Regions from separate parts of the Bradyrhizobium genosp. P genome, predicted to be linked through region 1. Evidence: riboswitches for the same ligand, from Rfam matches in the RefSeq annotation. Region 1 holds a riboswitch; the other holds the start of a gene.

Region 1 (9,623 bases):
ATATGATGGACGGCGGCCAGCATCGCCGGCAGGCGGCAGACGTGTTGCACTGTCGCATCGAGGTCCAGCAAGGAATGCCGCCAATCGATCCCGCGGGGGGCGCCCGGCCACTTCTCCGACGGCAGCGCACCGGCCTCGAAGGCGTCGCGAAGCCGCCCGATCCAGGCCGCGGGAATAGCGCCGCGCAACAGCAGATAGCCTTGGTCGTCGAGAAGCCGCGCCTGTTCGGCGTCGAGCCGACCGACCCTGGTTCGCGTCGAAGATCCCGTCATGCTTCCCCCCCGGCGCGAAATAGTCGCGCTTCCTCCCACGATCTTCCAGGAAATGGCCGCGGTCGGCAGGTCGCGCGCAAGACCGCGCACGAGACCGCCCGCTTCAATGCTTTTGGGTCGATGCTGGATTGGCAGGCCCCACCTCACTCAAATTCCACCCCCAGCCGCCTCTCCTTCTTCCACACGATGCGGCACGCATGCCGTTCGCCGTCGACGGCAAGGACGAAGCGGTCGGGAAACCACAATGGCGAGTTGATCTCAACGCCGGCGCCCAAGGCCGAGACGCTTCGGACGGTGCACGGGATCGCTTCACTGCCGAACTCGATCGTCCCCGATTTGAGGACCCGGCGGCGCGGAGCGGCTCGACGCTCCTCGGTCGGTAACGGCCGATGCGCGCCGGTCGGCGCGGGCTTGTTGTCGTCTTCTGCCATCGACTCGTCGCGGTGTGCACTGAAGCAGGCAGTCAAATTACGGCGTGAACCTGACACCAAGCTTACAATATTTCTGCGACGTTAAGGTGCGGCAAACGACCCCGCTTGAGCTTGCATGCCAGCCACTCGCGCGAAGGATGCCTGCGGTCCGCCTCCTCCCTCGCGACATCGTAAGCCCTCAATCACCGCCTCGTGTTGCCAGGTTGTGGCGTGGTTCACAAACTGCGACGGCCTTTCATCCTAATGTCGGGGTGCCGGAATCTACGGCCGCACATTGCGCGGTCGCCACATCCCAAGCCCTGTTTTCCGTTGGAGATGAGACCATGACAATGACCGACCGAACTCATGTCGCGCGCAGTGACGTGCGTCATCACGATGCACTCGTCGTGGCTGGCTACCTGATCGCGGCGATCATCTTCTCGCTTGCGCTGTATTGGGCTGCGATGTCACGCGGCACCGCATCGGGCGATATCGCCTCGATGATCGTGTTTCCGTAGGCCGCGTCTCTTCCAACCAACACACGGAGATCGTCATGAGCGATTACGGCGACGACGCCGGCCATTGCAGCAATGGATCGAACGCGCAGAAATTCCGCGATGCGACGCCGGAGGAGCACGCAACCTATCGACGATGGATCCGCGGAACGGCTGTCGTCTATACCGTCGTCGTGCTGGCGGCCGGCATTCTCGCCTTGATCAGCACCGCACACGTCGGCCCCATCGAACTCAGCAGCCTGTCGACCCACGGTCCTGCCAGATCGGCGGAGGACAATTGGGCAAAAGCACACTTCTAGGCAAGGTGACTTCGTCTCCGGTCGCGACCGGCTGGAACGCCTCGGCCGCAAGGTGGCGCTCCGCCTGCCCGTAAGATGCGCGACCGCCACGACTGACGCGCACCAGTCGTACGGGAGCAGTGTGCCGCGAACATGAAACGGAAATGGCCGGGACGAGCCCGGCCATTCTGCGTTCTCGGATGAGCCTCGCGCCCTACTCCGACTTGTCGATATTCCAGAAGATCGGCGTCGCCGGCCCGTCGAGCACGCCGGTGAGCGACTTCCGCCACGCGCTCGGCCCGAAAAACTGTCCGAGCGGAACATAGATCACCTGATCGTAGACTTCCTTCTGGATATTCGCGGCGATCTTCTTCTGCTCGTCCGGGGTCGACGCGCGCGCAAAGGCGTCGCGCATCGCTTCGATCTTCTCGTCTTTCGACCAGCCGAACCAGCCGCCATTCTCGCCCCTGCCGCCGATCGAAACATTGACGACGGGGTTGATCACGTCTGCGGCGACCCAGTTGGTAAAGAACATGTTCCAGCCGCCGTCCTTGATGGGCTTCTTGTTGGTACGGCGGCTAACTACGGTTCCCCAGTCGGTGGCCTGGACATCGACCTTGAAGCCGGCTTCGCGCAACTGCTGCGCCACCACGATCGGCTGCGCCTTCAGCGACACGACATCGCCCGGCGCCATGATCACGATCGGCGTACCGTCGTAGCCGGACTCGGCGAGCAGCTTTTTCGCTTCCGCCATGCCGTTGCCCTTGATCAATGATTCTGCGCCGACATCGGTCGCCAGCGGGGTGCCGCAAACGAAGACCGCGCCGCAGACCTGGTAGTATTTGGGATTGCCGACCAGCGCATCCAGCACGTCCTTCTGGTTCATCGCCATGAAAGCGGCACGGCGCACCTTGACGTTATCAAAAGGTGGCTGGAGAAAGTTCATGCGCCCGAGCGTCTGGAGACCGAGCTTGTTCAGCGTCTCGACCTTGAGGTCCGGGTTGCCTTCCAGCACCGGCAAAATGTCGTAAGACGGCGCTTCCATGAAATCGATATCGCCGGATTGCAGCGCGTTGACCGCGGTCTGCGCGTCCGGCATCGTGATCCATTCGACGCGATCGACCTTCACCACCTTGCCGCCAGAGGTCCAGCTCGGCGGCTCCTTGCGCGGCACGTAATCGGTGTTCTTCTCAAACACCGCCTTCACGCCGGGCTGGAATTCTCCGGGCACGAACTTGAAGGGACCGGATCCGATCAACTCCGGAAGCGGCTTGTCGGGCGGCGAGTCAGCCAGGCGCTTCGGCATCATGAAGGGCACGAAGGACGACGGTTTTCCGATCGATTCCAGGACCAGTCCGTAGGGCTCTTTCAGCTTCAGCACGATCGTCTTGGCGTCGGGAGCGTCCAGGCTCGCGGTGAAATCCATCAGCTTCTGGCCCATGCCGTCGGCCTTGCCCCAGCGCTTCAGCGACGCCACGCAATCGTCCGCCGTGACCGGTGTGCCGTCGTGCCACTTCAGGCCGTCGCGCAGCGTGAAAGTATAGGTGAGCTTGTCGTCGGACACCTTCCATTCCGCCATCTGCGGCTGGATCTTGAAGTTGGCGTCCTCGGCCAACAGCGTGTCGAAGATCATGTAGCCGAAATCGCGCACGATGTAGGCGGTCGTCATCATCCCGGGAGTACGCAGATCAGCGTGCATCACCGCGGTGATGGTCTTGCCCGCTGCCATGGCCTGCGGCGCAAACGACAGCGCGAGCGCCGACAACGCCGCCGCTATCGTGCGATGCTTCCAACGCGACTTCTGGAACATTCGATTCTCTCCTGAGGTGAAACTGGTCAAAGCCGGCTTATTCGTTATGCAAGCAGTTCGTTATTTAGGCGGACTAACATGCTGTGCGGCTTGTGAAATCAAGACTTGTGGATTCAAGACTTGCATCAAGCATGATGCGCGTCAATCCGGTTTTGGTCGGGATCGGACGCATACAAATGAATGAGACGGCGCGACGTATTTGACTTTACAAAATCGCCGCCGCCGACTTTCGTAGCGCACGCGATGCCAACGAACCAAGAGAGAAAATCCATGAACCCAGCCAATCTTCCCTTTGATTCCGAAACGATGCTGCAGGGTCTGCGCGGCTGGGTGGAATGCGAAAGTCCGACCTGGGATGCGGGAGCGGTTGAGCGCATGCTCGACCTCGCCGCGCGCGAGATGGCGATCATGGGCGCGACCATCGAACGCATCGCAGGCCGGCAGGGTTTTGCCGGCTGCGTTCGCGCCCGCTTTCCGCATCCGAGGCAAGGCCAGCCCGGAATCCTGATCGCCGGACACCTCGACACCGTGCATCCGGTCGGCACCATCGAGAAGCTCTCATGGCGGCGCGAGGGCAACAAATGTTTCGGCCCCGGCATCTTCGACATGAAGGGCGGCAACTATCTGTCGCTCGAGGCCATACGGCAACTGGCGCGCGCCTCCTTCATGACGCCGCTGCCGATCACCGTGCTGTTCACGCCCGATGAAGAGGTCGGCACGCCGTCGACCCGCGACATCATCGAGGCGGAAGCCGCGCGCAACAAATATGTGCTGGTGCCGGAGCCGGGCCGACCGAACAACGGCGTCGTCACCGGACGCTACGCGATCGCGCGCTTCAATCTCGAAGCGACCGGCAAGCCGAGCCATGCCGGCGCGACGCTGTCCTCCGGACGCTCCGCGATCCGCGAGATGGCCCGGCAGATCGTCGCCATCGACGGCATGACCACCGAGGACTGCACCTTCTCAGTCGGCATCGTGCATGGCGGCCAATGGGTCAATTGCGTTGCCACAACCTGCACCGGCGAAGCCCTCAGCATGGCCAAGCGCCAGGCCGATCTCGATCGTGGTGTTGAACGGATGCTGGCGCTGTCGGGCACCGCCAACGACGTGACGTTTAAGGTGACGCGCGGCGTCACCCGCCCGGTCTGGGAGCCGAACGCCGGCACCATGGCGCTCTATGAAAAAGCCAAGGGTCTCGCCAGGGAGATGGGCCTCGATTTGCCGCATGGCAGCGCCGGCGGCGGCTCCGACGGCAATTTCACCGGCGCGATGGGCATCCCCACCCTCGACGGGCTCGGCGTTCGCGGCGCCGATGCGCATACGCTCAATGAACATATCGAGGTTGACAGCCTTGCCGAGCGCGGCCGCCTGATGGCGGCACTGCTGGCGACGCTGGAGTGAGATCAATTTGCACTGCACAATGCGTCGGCACAGCCGGACCGAAATTTAGCCTTGTCCAGTTTTAAGGCTTCGCCTAGGGTCCGGCCGTCCAACGCGACGATGCGGGAGAGATCGCAGCGAATGCGCAAGCGTTCGCTTCGGCGCCGACGGAGCAACCGCCCCGGAAACTCTCAGGCAAAAGGACGGTATCGTCAGGACGATCTGGAGAGAGACGACATGGCCATACATCATGGGCCGTGACGTCCACCGAAGGGGATAGTCCGCAGCCGGGCCTCGGCCCAATGCGGATCAAGCTCTCAGGTACCGTGACAGATGGGGCGCCGCCACCGGTTTTTTCCGGCGGTTCGGCGACTCTCACACACGGGAACCAAGAGACCATCATGCCTCACATTGCCATTATTGGCGCCGGTATCACCGGCGTGACGACTGCCTATGCCCTGCTCGAACGCGGCTACCAGGTGACTGTCCTCGACAGGCATCGCTACGCGGGGATGGAGACCTCGTTCGCCAACGGCGGACAACTCTCCGCCAGCAATGCCGAAGTCTGGAACAGCGCCGCGACCATCCTCAAGGGGCTGCGCTGGATGCTCAGAAGCGACGCGCCGCTGCTGATGAATCCGAAGCCGAGCTGGCACAAATATTCCTGGATGGGTGAGTTTGTCGGCAGCATCGGCCGCTATCGCGCCAACACCATCGCAACGACGCGGCTCGCCATCGAAGCGCGGCGGCATTTGTTTGCCATCGCCGAGCGCGAGAAGATCACCTTCGATCTCGAGCGCCGCGGTATCCTCCATATCTGTCATGACAAGGCCGGCTTCGACGCAGGCCTGCGTGTCAACGCGCTGCTTCAGCAAGGCGGCCTCGACCGCCGGCCTGTGACGCCGGACGAAATCCGTATCATCGAACCCGCGCTGCAATCGGCCTGCTATGGCGGCTTCTTCACGCCGTCGGATGCAACCGGCGATATCCACAAATTCACTCGTGGATTGGCCGACGCCTGCGTCCGCCGCGGCGCGACCTTCGTCCATGAAGCCGACGTCGATGCGATATCCCGCACCGGCGAGGGCTTCCACATCGGCTGGAATGATACGGCATCGCAGGACGCCGCGGCGCCGACACGACAAGACCTGCAGGCGGACGGCATCGTCATCTGCGCCGGTGTCGCGAGCCGCCACTTCGCCGCCATGCTCAACGAGCGCGTGAACGTCTATCCGGTGAAGGGTTATTCGATCACGGTGCAGCTCGATGCGCCGCAGAGCCAGCAGGCCGCGCCGTTCGTTAGCCTGCTCGATGAGGCCGCGAAGATCGTCACCAGCCGGCTTGGCGCCGACCGCTTCCGAGTCGCCGGCACCGCTGAGTTCAACGGCTTCAACCGCGATATACGTGCCGACCGTATCCAGCCACTTGTGGACTGGGTGCGGCATCATTTTCCCGAGGTCGACACGTCGAAGATCGTGCCATGGGCGGGCCTGCGGCCGATGATGCCGAACATGATGCCGGTCGCTCGCGCCGGACGCATTCCGGGCGTGTTCTACAACACCGGTCACGGCCATCTCGGCTGGACCCTGTCGGCCGCCACAGCACAGATGGTTGCCGAGGCGATCGACGACTGGCGCGACCTTTGCGCGCCCTCAATGGTGCCGTCGCAGGCCGATACGACCGAGACTACCCACGCAGCTTTCCTCTAATTTGCTGGTCGAAGCGAGAGAATATGAGCGTACGCGCCTGTGGCCAAGTCGGAATTCGCTGAGAACCACCGAGTGACAAGGATTAGCTTTACGATGGGAAGAAGCGAGTCATCTCAGGAGCGGACAATGCGCCTTGCGGCAGCGCGCACGCATGTCACGGCGGCCCATACCGAGGCCGGCAAGCTTCCGTATGGGGCGCAAGGAAAGGCGAGACATGACAACTGAGACGTTGACCAAGCCGGATCAGATTGCCGGCGAGCTATGTGCGGCCGTCGATCGAAACTTCGACGATCAGATCGCGTTCCTGTCACGTATGGTGCAGTTCCGCAGCTTGCGCGGACAGGAAGCCCCGCAACAGCTTTGGCTGGCCGAGCAGTTCGCAAAACGCAACTACGACGTCGATGCGTTCAGCCTTGCGGACGTCAACTTGATGAGCCACCCGAAGGCCGCACCAATGGACGGCATCGATCTTGCCGGATCGCAGCAGGTTGTCGCGACGATCGACAGCAAAGGCGGCGGGCGCAGTCTGATCTTGCAAGGTCATATCGACGTGGTGCCGGAGGGACCCGCTGACCTTTGGGACCTGCCGCCGTTCGCGGCTGAAATGCGCGACGGCTGGATGTTCGGGCGCGGTGCACAGGACATGAAAGCCGGTGTCTCGGCCATGATCTTCGCGCTCGATGCTTTCAGAGGCGCCGGCTATTCGCCGAACGGCCGCGTCCATCTGCAGACCGTTACCGAGGAGGAGAGCACAGGCAACGGCGCGCTATCGACTCTGATGCGCGGCTATCGCGCCGACGCCTGCCTCATTCCCGAACCCACCGGCCACACGCTCACGCGCGCCCAGGTCGGGGCGATCTGGTTTCGCCTGCGCGTGCGCGGCACACCGGTGCATGTCGCCTATTCCGAGAGCGGCACCAGCGCCATCCTGTCGGCGATGCATCTGGTGCGTGCGTTCCAGGACTACACCAAAACGCTCAACACAAGGGCGCTCGACAACAGCTGGTTCCGTGGCGTCAAAAATCCGATCAAGTTCAACGTCGGCATTATCAAGGGAGGCGACTGGGCAAGTTCGACCGCGGCCTGGTGCGAGCTGGATTGCCGGCTCGGCCTGCTGCCGGGCGAGACACCGCGAGAGGCGATGCGTGGCATCGAGGAATGCCTGGCCGAGGCGCACAAGGCCGACGACTTCCTGTCCGACAACCCGGCCGAACTGGTGTGGAGCGGTTTTCAGGCGGACCCGGCGGTGTGCGAGCCCGGCAGCGAAGCGGAAGCGGCTCTGTCGGCCGCCCATCAATCTGTCTTCAAGCCCCCGATGGAGGAGCGCCTGTCCACGGCCGTCAACGACACCCGCTACTATTGTGTCGACTACGGCATCCCTGCGCTTTGCTATGGCCCTTACGGCATCGGCCCACATGCGTTCAACGAACGTGTCGAGCTCGCTAGCCTTCGCAAGATAACGCAGAGCATCGCGCTGTTCGTGGCCAACTGGTGCGGAGTGGTGAGAATGTGAACGGAGCTATCGCTTCAGGTCGATGCCCCCTACACGATAAGCAATTCGAGATAGCAGCTTCAGATGAGAAGGAGGAGACGATTGAGACCCGTCAAGACGGCGCAAGCACTGACGTCACATCGCGTTCCCCGGGCTGCAAACGGCCCGAATCGCGCCTTGATGTAACGCTGCCATTGGCACAATATTTGCCTGCAAATTCATCACTTTTCGCGCTAAGCTTCAGAGCAAAGACGCAGAAGCGCACGACACAGATCACGGGGACACCATGAGTATGATGCGGCCCAGTCTTGGCTTCGCAGCGTCTGGCGAAAGGAGATAGCAACGATGCTCGGCTATCTCATTCGCCGCATCCTTGCTGCCATTCCCGTGATGGGCGTGGTGGCACTGTTTGTGTTCCTGCTGTTGCGGCTGACGCCGGGCGATCCCGCCGCGATTCTCGCCGGCGACAACGCGACGCCCGCGCAGCTCGAGCGGATCAGGACCTCGCTCGGGCTGAACGAACCGATCTATGTTCAGTTCTACACCTGGATTGGCAAACTGCTGCACGGTGATCTCGGCGTCTCGCTGATCTCCAACGTGCCGGTGCTGAAGATGATCGGCCAGCGCGTCGAGCCGTCGATCTCGGTCGCCCTGACCACCCTCGTGCTGTCGATCCTGGTCGCCGTGCCGCTCGGCGTAATTGCGGCATGGAAGCATGGCACATGGATCGACCGCTGCGTGATGGGTCTGTCCGTGCTCGGCTTCTCCGTGCCGGTGTTCGTGATCGGCTACGTGCTGATCCAGGTGTTTGCAATCGATCTGCGCTGGGTTCCGGTGCAAGGCTTCAAGAGCATCACGGCCGGCTTCGGCCCGTTCTTCGAGCGCATCATTCTGCCGACCTGCACCCTCGCCTTCATCTACGTCGCGCTGATCGCACGCATGACGCGCGCCTCGATGCTCGACGTGCTGGGCGAGGATTACGTGCGCACCGCCCGCGCCAAGGGGATCGGCGAGACCGGCGTGCTGCTGCGCCATGCGCTGCGCAACGCCGCGGTGCCCGTGATCACCGTGATTGGCTCCGGCTTCGCGCTGCTGATATCAGGCGTCGTCGTCACCGAGAGCGTGTTCAACCTGCCCGGCATCGGCCGCCTCACCGTCGATGCGGTGCTGGCGCGTGATTACCCGGTGATCCAGGCGATGATCCTGCTGACGTCAGGCATCTATGTCGGGGTCAACCTGCTGATCGACCTCTCCTACATCCTGCTCGATCCTCGTATCCGGTACTGAGCAATGGCGATCGAAACCCTCCCCGAGTCCTCGATTCCGATCACCCGACCGTTCCGGCTGAGGTTCGGCTTCCTCACGGCGACGCCGATCATCGCGGTCGCGACGATCTGCCTCACGCTCATCATCCTGATGGCGATCTTCGCGCCGCTGCTGGCCCCGCACGATCCGCTGCTGCTGGTGCCGGCGCAACGGCTGAAACCGTCAAGCTCGCAATTCCTGCTCGGCACCGACGGCTACGGCCGCGACGTGCTGTCGCGCATCATCTACGGCGCGCGGATTTCGCTCCTGATCGGAATCGGCAGCGCGGTCTGCGCGGTCGGCTTCGGACTCCTGATCGGCCTTGTCTCTGGATTTTTCAGATGGGTCGATGCCGTATTGATGCGGGTGATGGACGGCTTGATGGCGATCCCCGCCATCCTGCTCGCGATCGCCGTGGTGTCGCTGTCGGGCGCCAGCATCTGGACCGTGAT
Region 2 (9,623 bases), 130 kb from region 1:
ATCTGGTTCCGTAAGGAGATCGGCACCCTGATCGCGCTGATCGGCTTCGTCGCACTTGTCATCGGCACGTTCGACGGGCTGCTCGAGGCGCCGATGTTCTCCCGCCTGCGGCTGCCCGCGGTCGCCGACGGTACCATGCCGCAGCATGGGGCCGCCAAGGGCCGGCGCTGGACCGCGGCCTTGATCCTGTCTGCGTTCATCCCGGCGCTGACCTATTACCCGGCGTTTGCACTGGGCGGCGCGTTCGTGACGCCGTCGGCGTTCCTGCCCCAGGGCATCACCAACCAGATCCTGGTCTGGGCCATCATCAACGGCCTGATCACGCTCGCCCTGATGGGCTTCGCCCCGAAGCGCGCCAGCCGGGCCGGCCTGATCGGACAATCTGTCATGATCGCGGTGGCGTCGGTTGCGGTCGGCTATGCGGCGCTGCGGCTTTGCGATCTGGCCTTCAAGATCGACTTCCGGTTCTGGATCGTCGCCTTGAAGTTGATGAGCGCGAAGCAATTCCTCATCTTCCTGATCTATCTGATTCCGTTCACGGCGTTTTTCGTCGTGGCGCTGCACGTGCTGCACCGGAATTTCTCGACCCTCGGCGCCCCGCGCGGCGCGCTCTATCTCACGAACATCCTGGCGCTGACGCTCGGCTTCATCGTGCTGCTGGTGCTGCAATACGGCCTGCTGTGGCTAACCGGAAAACTGTTCAACCCGCTCTCGGACCCCGGCTTCGTGCCGCTGTCGACCATCGTCGCCATCCAGTTCGTCCCGCTGCTGGCAATCGTCGCCGTGATCGCGACCTTCACCTGGCGGCGGACCGGCTCGAGCCTGCCGGGCGCCCTGATCGCGGGCTTATTCGTGACCTGGTATGTCGTGGCGGGGACGGCGACGCAGGCGGCGTTTTAGGTGAAAAGATGGGCTGAAACTGCATAACCGCTCCGCTTCCGCCCGCCCCCGGGCGGTGCTATAGCGCAGGCGTATCCCATCCCCGCCGTCAAAAGCGTGCCGTTCCCAAGAGGGCCTCCCCGTCATGGCAAAAATCAAGGTTTCCAATCCCGTCGTCGAACTCGATGGCGACGAGATGACCCGGATCATCTGGCAGTACATCAAGGACAAGCTGATCAACCCGTTCCTGGATGTCGAACTGCTCTATTTCGACCTCGGGATGGAATACCGCGACGCCACCAATGACCAGGTGACCATCGACGCCGCCGAAGCCATCAAGAAGGTCGGCGTCGGCGTGAAGTGCGCCACCATCACCCCCGACGAAGCCCGGGTGAAGGAATTCGGCCTGAAGCAGATGTGGAAGTCGCCGAACGGCACCATCCGCAACATCCTCGGCGGCTGCATCTTCCGCGAACCGATCATCTGCAAGAACGTGCCGCGCCTGGTTCCCGGCTGGTCCAAGCCGATCATCATCGGCCGCCACGCCTTCGGCGACCAGTACCGCGCCACCGACATCAAATTCCCCGGCAAAGGCGTCTTGACGATGAAGTTCGTCGGCGAGGACGGCGCCGTGATCGAGCGGGAAGTGTTCAAGGCGAACGGCGCCGGCGTCGCGATGCAAATGTACAATCTCGACGACTCCATCATCGACTTCGCGCGCGCCTCGTTCAACTACGGCTTGATGCGCAACTATCCGGTCTACCTGTCGACCAAGAACACCATCCTCAAGATCTATGACGGCCGCTTCAAGGACATCTTCCAGGACGTCTTCGAGCGCGAGTTCAAGAAGGACTTCGACGCCAAGGGCCTGACCTACGAGCACCGCCTGATCGACGACATGGTGGCCTCCGCCCTGAAGTGGTCCGGCGGCTATGTCTGGGCCTGCAAGAACTATGACGGCGACGTGCAGTCCGACACCGTGGCCCAGGGCTACGGCTCGCTCGGCCTGATGACCTCGGTGTTGCTGACCCCCGACGGCAAGACGGTGGAAGCCGAAGCCGCCCACGGCACGGTGACCCGCCATTACCGCGAACACCAGAAGGGCAAGGAGACCTCGACCAACTCGATCGCGTCGATCTTTGCCTGGACCCGCGGCCTCGCCCACCGCGCCAAGCTCGACAACAACGCCGAGTTGGCCAAGTTCGCCGCCACGCTCGAGAAGGTCTGCGTCGACACCGTCGAGGACGGCTACATGACCAAGGACCTCGCGCTCCTGGTCGGCGCCGACCAGCGCTGGCTCTCCACCACCGGCTTCCTTGACAAGGTCGCCGAGAACCTGACGAAGGCGATGGCGGCCTAAGCCGCCGTTACCGACCGCAACAGCGAGCGTGACCATGATCTTTCTCAGAAACGTAACGCTCGCAGCCTTGTTGCTGACCGGGTCGGCGGCGCTTGCCGCCGATCCCCTCCCCGGCGCCATCGTGGCGTCAGGTGAGACCGTCATCCTCACGGTCCGCGGCGAGGGCGCGCAGATCTATGAGTGCAAGCCGGTCACCGACGGCAAACTCGCCTGGTCGTTCCGCGAGCCGATCGCGACCCTGATCGCCGACGGCAAGACGGTCGGACGGCATTATGCGGGCCCGAACTGGGAAGACGCCGACGGCAGCGCCGTGACCGGCCGCGTCACCGGCAACGCGCCGGGCGCCGCCGCGTCGGACATTCCCTGGCTGAAGCTCGAAGTGATCTCCCACCGCGGCAATGGCGTGCTGTCAGCCGCCGCCACCGTGCAGCGGATCAACACGTCAGGCGGCCAGATCGACGGCGCCTGCGACAAGGCCGGCACCCTGAAGAGCGCGCCCTACTCGGCGGATTACGTGTTCCTGCGCAAGGGTTGAGGCGGAATGGCGGGAGCTTAGGCGCCGGCCATCGCCTGCTCGATCGCCGACAATGCGGCATCTGCCTTGGCCCCGTCGGGTCCGCCGGCTTGCGCCATGTCGGGACGGCCGCCGCCGCCCTTGCCGCCGAGCGCTTCCGAGCCCTTGCGGACCAATTCGACCGCGTTGAAACGCGAGGTGAGATCGGCGGTGACGCCAACCACGAGGCCGGCCTTGCCGTCCTCGGTGACGCCGACGATCGCGACCACGCCGGAGCCGATCTGCTTCTTGCCGTCGTCGACCAGGCTCTTGAGGTCCTTGGTCTCGACGCCCTCGACCGCGCGTGCCAGCAGCTTGACGTTGCCGACCTCGCGGACACCTGAGGCCGCGCCGTTCGACGCGCCGCCACCGCCCATCGCGAGCTTCTTGCGGGCGTCGGACAGGTCGCGCTCGAGCTTCTTGCGCTCCTCCATCAATGCGGAGATCCGCGCCGGCACATCCTCGACCGTGGTGCGCAGCTCGGCTGCCGCGGTCTTGGCCAATGCCATCGTGTCGTTGGCGTGCTTGCGCGCATGGCGTCCGGTCAGCGCCTCGATGCGGCGCACGCCCGAAGCCACCGCGCTCTCGCCGGTCACCGAGATCAGGCCGATGTCGCCGGTGCGGCGCACATGGGTGCCGCCGCAGAGTTCGACCGACCAGCCGAGTGCGTTCTGGCCGTGCTCGCGGGCAGACTTGCCCATCGAGACCACGCGGACCTCGTCGCCATACTTCTCGCCGAACAGCGCACGCGCGCCAGCCTCACGGGCGTCGTCGACCCCCATGATGCGGGTAGTGACCTCGTCATTGTCCAGCACAACGTCGTTGGCGATGTCCTCGACGCGAGCGAGCTCTTCCGGCGTGATCGGCTTCGGATGCACGAAGTCGAAGCGCAGCCGGTCGGGTGCGACCAGCGAGCCACGCTGCGCGATGTGATCGCCGAGCACCTGGCGCAACGCCTCGTGCAGCAGATGCGTCGCCGAGTGGTTGGCGCGGATCGACGAACGCCTGCCGTGATCGACCACGAGCAGCAGTGCGGTGCCGATCTTCAGCGCCCCCTGCTCCACGGTACCGACGTGCACGAAAAGATCGCCGACCTTCTTCTGCGTTTCGGTGACGCGGAACCTGACACCCTCGCCGGTCAGCATACCGGTGTCGCCGACCTGGCCGCCGGACTCCGCGTAGAACGGCGTCTGATTGAGCACGATCATTCCGGTTTCTCCGGCCTTGAGGCCCTCGACCTCGGTGCCGTCCTTGACCAGCGCCGTCACCGCGCCTTCCGCGCTTTCGGTCTCGTAGCCCAGGAATTCGGTCGCGCCGAGCTTCTCGCGCAGCGGAAACCAGATCGCTTCGGTCGCTGCGTCTCCAGAGCCTGCCCAGGACGCACGCGCCTTCTCGCGCTGCCGGTTCATCGCATCGGTGAACGACGCCTGGTCGACGCTGATGCCGCGCGACTTCAGCGCGTCCTGCGTCAGATCGAGCGGAAAGCCATAGGTGTCGTACAGCGTGAAGGCGGTGTCGCCGTCGAACATGTCGCCCTTTTTCAAGGAGGCGCTCTTCTCGTCGAGGATCGACAGGCCGCGCTCCAGCGTCTTGCGGAATCGGGTCTCTTCCAGCCGAAGCGTCTCCTCGATCAGATTCTCCGCACGCACCAGATCCGGGTAGGCCTGCCCCATCTCGCGGACCAGCGCCCAGACCAGACGATGCATCAGCGGGTCGTGCGCGCCGAGCAGCTGCGCATGGCGCATGGCGCGGCGCATGATCCGGCGCAGCACATAGCCGCGGCCTTCGTTCGACGGCAGCACGCCATCGGCGACGAGGAAGGCCGACGAACGCAGATGGTCCGCGATGACCCGGAACGACGCGACGGTCTGCTCGGTCGGTCCGTGCCCGAGAGCAGACGCAGTGGCGTCGATCAAATGACGGAACAGATCGGTCTCGAACACGCTGTCGACGCCCTGCAGGATGGAGGCCATGCGCTCCAGCCCCAGGCCGGTGTCGATCGAGGGGCGCGGCAGCGGCACGCGCTCCTCCTTCGTCACCTGATCGAACTGCATGAAGACCAGGTTCCAGAATTCGAGGAAGCGATCGCCATCCTCCTCCGGGCTGCCCGGAGGTCCGCCCCAGATGTGCTCGCCGCGGTCGATGAAGATCTCCGAGCACGGACCGCACGGGCCGGTATCGCCCGCCGCCCAGAAATTGTCCGAGGTCGCGATGCGGATGATGCGGTCGTCTGGGAAGCCGGCGATTTTCTTCCAGTAGCCCGCGGCCTCATCGTCGTTGTGGTAGATCGTGACGAGCAGCTTGTCCTTGTTCAGTCCGAATTCCTTGGTGACCAGATTCCAGGCGAGCTCGATCGCGCGCTCCTTGAAGTAGTCGCCGAACGAGAAGTTGCCGAGCATCTCGAAGAAGGTGAGATGGCGCGCGGTGTAGCCGACATTGTCGAGGTCGTTGTGCTTGCCACCGGCACGCACGCATTTTTGCGCGGTGGTGGCGCGCTGATAGGGACGCTTCTCGACACCGGTGAAGACGTTCTTGAACTGCACCATGCCGGCCGCGGTGAACATCAGGGTCGGGTCGTTGCGCGGCACCAGCGGCGACGACGCCACGATCTCGTGGTCGTTCTCCTTGAAATAGTTCAGAAAGGTCGACCTGATGTCGTTGACGCTGCTCATGTTCATCCAATCGGGAAAATGGGCCGGATCAGGCGCAAACAGCGTCATTTTCCGGCCGAACGCTTTTAGACATTGCAGGCCTTGGTGTCCAGAAACTGTGCAGGCGGATCATAGGCTTGCCGCAACAGCACAAAGCCCGTTGATAGCAGCCAGAGCCGCGTTGACAGCCTTGGCGCCGCCGTGTTTCTTTCCTACCTGTTGTTAAGTCACGTCGGGAGAGACCGGCCTTGCGCCGGCGCCGAAGGAGCAACCGCCCCGGAAACTCTCAGGCAAACGGACCGCGTGACGTCTGACATCTGGAAAGAGGCGCTGGAGGGTTTTGCCCTGCTGCGTCCGCCGACGGGATAATACTCTCAGGCACAGCGACAGATGGGGCTTTCTGCAGGTTTCTCAAGGGGAAATAGGTCCCCCGTGGAACCGCGAGGGCTCCGTGATGCTTGCACGCGACAATTCCCCGCTCAAACAGACCCCGTTGCACGCGCTGCATGTAGCCCGCGGGGCCAGGATGGTGCCGTTCGCCGGCTATGACATGCCGGTGCAATACCCCGCCGGCGTCATGAAGGAGCACCTGCACACCCGCAGCCATGCGGGCCTGTTCGATGTCTCCCATATGGGCCAGCTCGCGCTGCGACCGAAATCCAGCAAGGTCGCGGACGCGGCGCTGGCGCTGGAAAGACTGGTGCCGCAGGACATTCTCGGCATCGCGCCGGGACGGCAGCGCTACGCGCAATTCACCAACGATGACGGCGGCCTGCTCGACGACCTGATGGTCGCGAATTTCGGCGATCACCTGTTCCTGGTGGTCAACGCCGCCTGCAAGGCCGAGGATGAGGCGCATCTCCGTGCGCATCTCTCCGACACCTGCGAGATCGTGTCGCTGCCCGACCGCGCACTGATCGCGTTGCAGGGACCGAAGGCCGAATCCGCGCTGGCGAAACTTTGTGCAGATGTCGGTTCGATGAAATTCATGGACACAGGCCCGCGCCGCGTCGGTGACATCGATTGTTTCGTCTCACGCTCCGGCTATACCGGCGAAGACGGCTTTGAGATTTCCGTTCCGGCCGACAACGCCGAGGCGCTGGCCACCGCACTGCTGGACAACCCCGACGTGCTGCCGATCGGCCTCGGCGCACGCGACAGCCTCCGGCTCGAGGCCGGGCTTTGCCTTTATGGCCACGACATCGACACCACGACGACGCCGGTCGAGGGGGCACTGGAATGGTCGGTGCAGAAAGTCCGCCGCAGCGGCGGCGCCCGTGCCGGCGGATTTCCGGGAGCCGACAAGATCCTCGCGCAGTTCGCGCAAGGCGCATCCCGCCGCCGCGTTGGCTTAAGGCCGGACGGTCGCGCGCCGGTGCGCGAAGCTGCCGCGCTGTTTGCCGATGCCGCCGCGACCGAACAGATCGGCAAGGTGACGTCGGGCGGCTTCGGTCCGAGCCTCAATGCCCCTGTTGCGATGGGCTATCTGCCGATTTCCCTTTCTGCCGCCGGCACCACGGTTTTCGCCGAAGTGCGCGGCCAGCGGTTGCCGCTCACGGTCGCCGCCACGCCCTTCGTCCCCAACACCTACAAACGCTAGAGGACAACAATGACGACGCTGTACACGTCCGACCACGAATGGCTCCACATCGAGGGCGATGTCGCCACCATCGGCATCACCGACTATGCGCAATCGCAGCTCGGCGACGTCGTGTTCGTTGAACTGCCCAAGGTCGGCCGCAGCCTGAAGAAGGCCGAGGCTGCCGCCGTCGTCGAGTCCGTCAAGGCTGCCTCCGACGTCTATGCGCCGATCACCGGCGAGGTGCTCGAGGTCAATGAGGCGCTCGTCGCCGAGCCTGCGCTGGTCAATTCCGACGCGGGCGGCAAGGCCTGGTTCTTCAAGCTGAAGATATCGGACAAGAGCGAACTCGGTGGCCTGATGGACGAGGCCGCCTACGCAGCGCACATCGCGTAAGGATCATCCCATGAACGCGCCCTTCAAGCCGACCAACGACGCCGCCACCGATTTCGTCCGCCGCCACATCGGCCCCTCGCCGCGCGATGTCAACGCGATGCTGGAGACGGTCGGCGCCGCGAGCCTGCAAACGCTGATGAGCGAGACGCTGCCGTCCTCGATCCGGCAACAGGCGCCGCTTGATCTCGGCCGTGCGCTGAGCGAAACCGAGGCGCTCGCGCATATGGGCGAGCTCGCCGCGCAGAACCAGGTGTTCACCTCGCTGATCGGCCAGGGCTATTCCGGCACCATCCTGCCCGCGGTAATTCAGCGTAACATCCTGGAAAATCCGGCCTGGTACACGGCCTATACGCCGTATCAGCCGGAGATCAGCCAGGGCCGGCTGGAAGCGCTGTTCAACTTCCAGACCATGATCTGCGACCTCACCGGGCTCGATGTCGCCAACGCCTCGCTGCTCGACGAGGCGACCGCAGCGGCGGAGGCGATGGCGCTCGCCGAGCGGCACTCGCAGGTGAAGGCGAAGGCGTTCTTCGTCGACAAGGAAGTCCATCCGCAGACGCTCGCGGTGATGCGCACCCGCGCCGCGCCCTTGGGCTGGGCGCTGATCGTGGGCGATCCCCTGACCGAGCTCGACAAGACCGATGTGGTCGGCGCGCTGCTGCAATATCCGGGTACGACGGGCGCGGTGCGCGACCTGCGGCCCGCCATCGCATCGTTGCGCGCGAAGGGCGCGCTGGCGATCGTCGCAGCAGATTTGCTGGCGCTGACCCTGATCACCTCACCCGGCGAACTCGGCGCCGACATCGCGGTCGGCTCGGCGCAGCGCTTCGGCGTGCCGATGGGCTATGGCGGTCCGCACGCCGCCTACATGGCGGTGCGCGACACGCTGAAGCGCTGGCTGCCCGGCCGGCTTGTCGGCCTGTCGGTGGATTCGCGCGGCGCGCCGGCCTACCGGCTGGCGCTGCAGACCCGCGAGCAGCACATCCGCCGCGAAAAGGCGACCTCCAACATCTGCACCGCACAGGTGCTGCTCGCCGTGATCGCCTCGATGTATGCGGTCTATCACGGCCCCGAAGGCCTGACCCATATCGCGCGCAGCGTGCATCGCCGCGCCGCCGTGCTGGCGGCTGGCCTGCGCAAGCTCGGCTTTACGCCCGATAGCGAGGCGTTCTTCGACACCGTGACCGTTGAGGTCGGCGCCAGGCAGAGCGAATTCGTCACCCGCGCTTTTGCCGAGCAGATCAACCTGCGGATCGGCGCGACCACGCTCGGCATCGCCATCGACGAGACGACGACGCCCCAGACCATCGAAGCGGTGTGGCGCATCTTCGGCGGCAAGCTCGCTTATGCCGAGATCGAGGCCACCACGCGCGACGCGCTGCCGAAGGAGCTGAAGCGCACCAGCGCCTTCCTCACCCATCCGGTGTTCAACACCCATCGCTCCGAGACCGAGCTGTTGCGCTACATGCGCAAGCTCAGCGATCGCGACCTCGCGCTCGACCGTGCGATGATCCCGCTCGGCTCCTGCACGATGAAGCTGAACGCCACCACAGAGATGATCCCGCTGACCTGGCCGGAATTCGGCAATCTGCATCCGTTTGCGCCGGCGGATCAGGCCAAGGGTTATCATGCGCTGTTCAAGCGGCTGGAGACGTGGCTGTGCGACATCACCGGCTATGATGCGATCTCGCTGCAGCCGAACTCCGGCGCACAGGGCGAATATGCGGGCCTACTCGCGATCCGGGGCTATCACCTCGCGCGCGGCGAGCCGCACCGCAAGATTTGCCTGATCCCCTCCTCCGCGCACGGCACCAATCCGGCGTCGGCGGCGATGGTCGGCATGGATGTCGTTGTGGTCGCCTGCGATGTGCGCGGCGACGTCGATGTCGATGATCTTCGCGCCAAGGCCGAGAAGCACTCGTCCAACCTCGCTGCCGTGATGATCACCTATCCATCGACGCATGGCGTGTTCGAAGAGCACATCCGTGACATCTGCGACATCGTCCACGTCAACGGTGGTCAGGTCTATCTCGACGGCGCCAACATGAATGCGCAGGTCGGCCTCTCCCGGCCCGGCGATTACGGCGCCGATGTCAGCCATCTCAACCTCCACAAAACCTTCTGCATCCCGCATGGCGGCGGCGGCCCCGGCATGGGCCCGATCGGCGTAAGAGCGCATCTGGCACCCTATCTGCCAAGTCATCC

The links. Region 1 has a riboswitch for glycine ahead of ACP2YO_RS17885 (D-amino acid dehydrogenase). Riboswitches for the same ligand answer to the same signal wherever they lie in the genome.
Region 2: it holds a riboswitch for glycine, as region 1 does, so the genes downstream of both, gcvT (glycine cleavage system aminomethyltransferase GcvT) here and ACP2YO_RS17885 (D-amino acid dehydrogenase) in region 1, are expected to answer to the same signal.

The regions. Positions count from the first base shown of each region.
Region 1 is NZ_CP188195.1:3,690,042-3,699,664, reverse strand. It holds gene ACP2YO_RS17915 (phytanoyl-CoA dioxygenase family protein) at 1-272, opposite strand, end outside; gene ACP2YO_RS17910 (PilZ domain-containing protein) at 416-703, opposite strand; gene ACP2YO_RS17905 (hypothetical protein) at 1,027-1,200, shown strand; gene ACP2YO_RS17900 (hypothetical protein) at 1,236-1,496, shown strand; gene ACP2YO_RS17895 (ABC transporter substrate-binding protein) at 1,690-3,285, opposite strand; gene ACP2YO_RS17890 (M20/M25/M40 family metallo-hydrolase) at 3,556-4,686, shown strand; glycine riboswitch at 4,779-4,882, shown strand; glycine riboswitch at 4,886-5,000, shown strand; gene ACP2YO_RS17885 (D-amino acid dehydrogenase) at 5,067-6,374, shown strand; gene ACP2YO_RS17880 (ArgE/DapE family deacylase) at 6,589-7,887, shown strand; gene ACP2YO_RS17875 (ABC transporter permease) at 8,212-9,153, shown strand; gene ACP2YO_RS17870 (ABC transporter permease) at 9,157-9,623, shown strand, end outside.
Region 2 is NZ_CP188195.1:3,556,123-3,565,745, reverse strand. It holds gene ACP2YO_RS17225 (alpha/beta hydrolase family protein) at 1-900, shown strand, start outside; gene ACP2YO_RS17220 (NADP-dependent isocitrate dehydrogenase) at 1,025-2,239, shown strand; gene ACP2YO_RS17215 (DUF3455 domain-containing protein) at 2,274-2,774, shown strand; gene alaS (alanine--tRNA ligase) at 2,792-5,464, opposite strand; glycine riboswitch at 5,666-5,755, shown strand; gene gcvT (glycine cleavage system aminomethyltransferase GcvT) at 5,898-7,043, shown strand; gene gcvH (glycine cleavage system protein GcvH) at 7,053-7,418, shown strand; gene gcvP (aminomethyl-transferring glycine dehydrogenase) at 7,429-9,623, shown strand, end outside.